2 regions of the Pseudoxanthomonas sp. SL93 genome follow, and region 1 is predicted to be linked to the other one. Evidence: riboswitches for the same ligand, from Rfam matches in the RefSeq annotation. Region 1 holds a riboswitch; the other holds the start of a gene.
The links. A riboswitch is a leader RNA that binds a small molecule or an ion and turns the genes downstream of it on or off. The one in region 1 is predicted to bind cobalamin.

Region 1 (2,384 bases):
GAACAGGTCCGGCACCCAGTTGGCCAGGTTGAGGTTGTGCGTGCGGCGCGCCTCGTCGCCGGTGTTCTCGCGCAGCTCCAGGAATTCCTCCACGTCCGCGTGCCACGGTTCCAGGTACACGCAGGCCGCGCCCTTGCGCTTGCCGCCCTGGTTGACCGCGGCCACCGAGGAATCCAGCGTCTTCAGCCACGGCACGATGCCGTTGCTGTGGCCGTTGGTGGACTTGATGAGCGAGCCGCGCGAACGCACGCGCGTGTAGCTGACGCCGATGCCGCCGCTGAACTTGCTCAGCTGCGCGATGTCGCCGTACTTCTGGTAGATCGACTCCAGCGAATCCTGCGGCGAATCCAACAGGAAGCACGACGACAGCTGTTCGTGCGTGGTGCCGCTGTTGAACAGCGTCGGCGAGCTGGGCAGGTAGTCCAGGTTGCCCATGCGGCGGTACAGCGCCAGCGCTTCGGGCACGTCCTCGCTCAACGCGCAGGCGATGCGCAGGAAGAACTGCTGCGGCGTCTCGATGACCTTGCGTGTGTGCGGGTGGCGCAGCAGGTAGCGGTCGTACAGGGTGCGCAGGCCGAAGTAGTCGAAGTGCAGGTCCAGCGACGCGTCCAGCGCATCGTTCAACTTGCGGGCGTTGGTCTGCACGAAGCCCAGCAGGCGTTCGTTGATCAGGCCGACCTCGTGGCCGCGCGTGACCGACTGCGAGAACGCGTGGATCTCCTGGCCGGTGACTTCCTTGGTGATGGTGCCGGCCAGCAGGCGCGCGGCCAGGCGGCTGTATTCGGGTTCCTCGGCCGTCAGCAGCGCGGCGGTGCGGATGGACAGTTCATCCAGCTCGCGCGTGGTGGCGCCGTCGTACAGGCCGGAGATGGTGCGGGTGGCCACGCGCATCGGGTCGATGGCATGCAGGCCTTCGCAGTTGCGCTGCACGGCACGGACGATCTTGTTCAGGTCGACGGGTTCGCGGCTGCCGTTTCGCTTGGTCACGCTCATCGCGGTGGCGGTAGGCGGCGGGGTCAAGAGGAATGAGGTCTCGCCGCTGGCGTCGGCAACGGCGGTGTCGGTCTGGTTCACGGTGTTTCTCCCTGCGTGGTGCACGCGGCGGCCCGTCCCTCGCAGGCTGCGTTGGCCGGGTATGGATCAGCAGGGTGGGGAATCGGCGTCGCAGGTGGCGAGACCACGCAGACGGACTGCGGGTGCCCTGCTTCGCCAGCCATCTCCCCCCGGAGAATCCGCGGCCGGCACCGCGCGGTGTGCATCGCGCGGCTGTCGGCAGGTCTTCGGACTCATGGGCGCGGAAGGCGTGGCCTTCCTCCTAACCCGCCGCTTCCCGAGGCCTGGCCTCAGTGCTGTGTGGCGGGGTCGTTCCCAATTACCGCTGCGGGGCAGTGCCGGAATGGGCCCGAAGGCCGCACCGGCTTCCCTTTTCATCCGGAGGCTAGCCACCCCCGGAACCGACAGCCACAAGATAGTGGGGGTGTATGGAAGCGTCAACACCAAATGTTGTGTGGAACAGCAGGTGTCGGTGTGGCGCGGGTTTCACGAGTTGACTCCTTCTCCCCGCTGGCGGGGAGAAGGTGACCGAAGGACGGATGAGGGGCAGGCGCGATGACAACTCGTGCGTGACGCCCTTGGGCATAGAGACCGCTATCCCGATCCGACGCATTGGGTGTCCGGAATCCGCTCGCCCCTCACCCGCGTTCGGAACCCTCTCCCCGCTGGCGCAGGGAGAAGGGTTGGAGCATCAGGCCCGCAGCGTCGCGATCGACGCGTCCTGCGCCTGCGCGTACAGGGCGAACGGGTCGTGGATCGCCTTGCCCAGTGCGGCCTCGAACGCATCCTGGTTGGCATGCGCGTCATACGCGCGTTGTTCGCCGCCGCCCAGGTTGGACTGGAAGATGCCCGCCGCACTGACCGGCAGGAAGTCTTCGTAGACGATCGGGTCGGCCACCGCATGGCCGGCATCGACCAGGGCGCCAGGCGTCATCGCCGCACGTTCGCTGGCGGGCAGTGCCGCACCGGCATCGGTCAGGCGGTAACGGAAGTAGCCCAGGCCGTCGCGGCGCAGCGTGTCTTCGTCATCCGGAAACGCGGCGAACGCATCGGCCAGCCGCTGCGGATAGTCCGCCGACGTGTTGCCGGCGCCGTCGGCCTGCCGCACCTGTGCCAGCAGGCGGTCGTAGAGCGCGCGCCCCGCGGGCGTCAGCGCCAGGCCGCGCTGTTCGATCTCGCCGAAGCGCGCGCTGTGGCTGCCGGGTACCAGCGTGCCGCTGGCATCGGGGAAGGCGACTTCCTCTTCCAGCGCCTTGAAGCTGGTCTGCCGCAGCAGGATGGGCACCGTGCGGCGCGGCGGGCCTTCGATCAGCGCCTTGGCCGGGATGCCA
Region 2 (2,384 bases), 490 kb from region 1:
TCCACAAACACGCCGGTGTTGTCGCGGCTGTCGACGGTGAACGCCGTGGTGCTGGTCACCTCGTCCCGCTGCCAGTCGCCGCCTGCACTCAGCAGCTGGCCTTCGGCAAGGGTGAAGTCCGCCTGCAACGACGCGGTGTCGCGGCGCGTGTCGAAGGTGTTGACGTAGGTGCGCACGCCGGCATCACGGAAGTAGGCGTCGGACTGGTCCGCCGCGCGGCCCGCCTGCGCGGTCAGTTTCAGGCGATCGCCCGGCGTCCACGTCAGCTTGCTGCCGACGACGCGTTGCGTGGTTTCGGTCTCGTTGCCGCCGAAGATGCTGCCGTCGTATTCGTTGTCGCCGTCGGCATTGAGGAAGTGCCCTTCCAGCGTCAGCGTGTCGGCCAGCTCAAGGCCGCCGCGCAGCGACAGCGAGACGTTGCGGTAACCATCGGCATCGGGTTCGTCGGCGAAGCAACCCTGGAAGGTGACGGCGGAGCCGCGGCAGGCATTGATGCCGTCGGTCTCCTGGTACGCGCCATCGGCGCTGATCCAGCCGCGCTCCGTGTGCTGGCTGAAGCCCGCACTGGCTTCGCGCAGGCCGTGGCTGCCGGCGCCGACGCGCAGGCGCGGGCTGAAACCCATGCCGCCGGTACGGGTGAAGATCTGGATCACGCCGCCGATGGCTTCGGAACCGTACAGGCTGGAGCGCGGGCCGCGGATGATCTCGATGCGATCGATCTGGTCGACGGGCAGGTCCTGGAACGACGCCAGGCCGGCGCTCGCCGAGCCGATGCGGATGCCGTCCACCAGCACCAGCACGTGGTCCGATTCGGCCCCGCGCAGGAACAGCGTGGTCAGCTTGCCCATGCCGCCCTGGTTGGTCAGGTTGATGCCTGCGCGCCCCTTCAGCAGTTCGGGGAGCGAACGCGCCTGCGAGCGCTCGATCTCCTCGCGGTTGATCACCTGGGCAGGCACCAGGCTGTCCTGCACCGACACCTCGGTGCGCGTGCCGGACACGACGACTTCGTCGAGCTCGGTGGTGGCGTCCTGCGCCAGCCCGGAGAAGGGAAGGGCCAGCGCGACGGCCATCGCCAGTCGGTGGGAAGTGGGAAAACGCTTGTGCATCGGAAACAACTCCATCGCGCGCCCCGCGCGCATTCATCGGGGTGGAGTTGCAGCACGAAGGGAAACGTTGCGGACAGCGCAGGCAAGCGGCGCGGCACGCCGCGACGCCCTCCGCATCGCAACCAGTGGACTCCCAGGCCGGTCTCCGGGCTTGCGAACGAGTGCAGGGCACTCCGCCGTGGCGCCTTCCCATGCGTGTTGGACGCACAGTGGCCGATGCCGTGGCTGTCTTCGCTTACCGTTGCGGGGGCAGCGCCGGAATGGTGCCGCTGTGGCGGGCACGTCACCGGCTTCCCGTTTCAACCTCCGGCCGTGGCCGCAGGTCACCTTGAAGCGCGGCGAGTATACGCGATGGGGCTCAGTCGTCGTCGCCACCGCGTGCATCGAACAGGTTCAGCGACGGGCCGCTGTCCTCTTCGCGCTCGGTGTGGGTGGTGGTGACGGGGCCCGCGGCGGGGCGGCCGCGTGGCGGCGGCAACAGCGCGGCAGCGGCGTCGTAGGCGGTGATCAGTTCACCGCGGCGGTCTTCCGGCAACTGCTGCCAGTGGCAATCCAGCAGCGCGCCTTCCAGGGCGTACAGCAGGTTGAGGCTGGGCCGGAAGCCGGCACGCTTGACCCGGATGAAGGCTTCCACCGACCCGACCGAGGCCAGGTCTTCCTGCGTGCGCAACCCGACCTGGCGCAGCCAGGCGGCGGACTTGGGGCCGATGTTGCGCATCTTGGCGGCTGTCATTCCAGGGACTCCACGAAGAGGCGCGCGATGGTTTCCATGCCCTGCTGGTCGTCCGCATCGAAGCGGGCCACGCGCGGGCTGTCGAGGTCCAGCACGCCGATCAGCGTGTCGCCCCGGACGAGCGGCACCACGAGTTCGGAACGCGAGGCCGCATCGCAGGCGATGTGGCCCGGGAAGGCTTCCACATCGTCCACGCGCTGGGTCTGGCGGGTGCGTGCGGCGGCTCCGCAGACCCCCTTGTCCAACGGGATCCGCACGCAGGCTGGTAATCCCTGAAACGGACCTACGACCAATTCCCGGCCATCGAAGAAATAGAAGCCGGCCCAGTTGAAGTCGGGCAGCGAGTGGTAGAGCAGGGCAGCCAGGTTGGCGGCATTGGCGATGCGGTCGCTTTCGCCATGCAGCAGTGCGCGGGCCTGGGCGGCCAGCTGTGCGTATTGTTCCGGCTTGCTGCCGGACAGGGTCTGTGTGGTGAATGACATGCCCCGGATTCTACTCCCGCGCCGCTTTAGCCGTCGGCAGGATGGCTGGAACGCTTCGGCCCG

Region 2: it holds a riboswitch for cobalamin, as region 1 does, so the genes downstream of both, btuB (TonB-dependent vitamin B12 receptor) here and OVA13_RS14105 (ribonucleoside-diphosphate reductase subunit alpha) in region 1, are expected to answer to the same signal.

What each region holds. Positions count from the first base shown of each region.
Region 1 covers NZ_CP113065.1:3,014,407-3,016,790, forward strand. The annotation lists gene OVA13_RS14105 (ribonucleoside-diphosphate reductase subunit alpha) at 1-993, opposite strand, end outside; cobalamin riboswitch at 1,254-1,474, opposite strand; gene OVA13_RS14110 (2-oxoadipate dioxygenase/decarboxylase HglS) at 1,745-2,384, opposite strand, start outside.
Region 2 covers NZ_CP113065.1:2,519,960-2,522,343, reverse strand. The annotation lists gene btuB (TonB-dependent vitamin B12 receptor) at 1-1,106, opposite strand, end outside; cobalamin riboswitch at 1,225-1,452, opposite strand; gene OVA13_RS11975 (TfoX/Sxy family protein) at 1,465-1,839, opposite strand; gene OVA13_RS11970 (free L-methionine (R)-S-oxide reductase MsrC) at 1,836-2,321, opposite strand.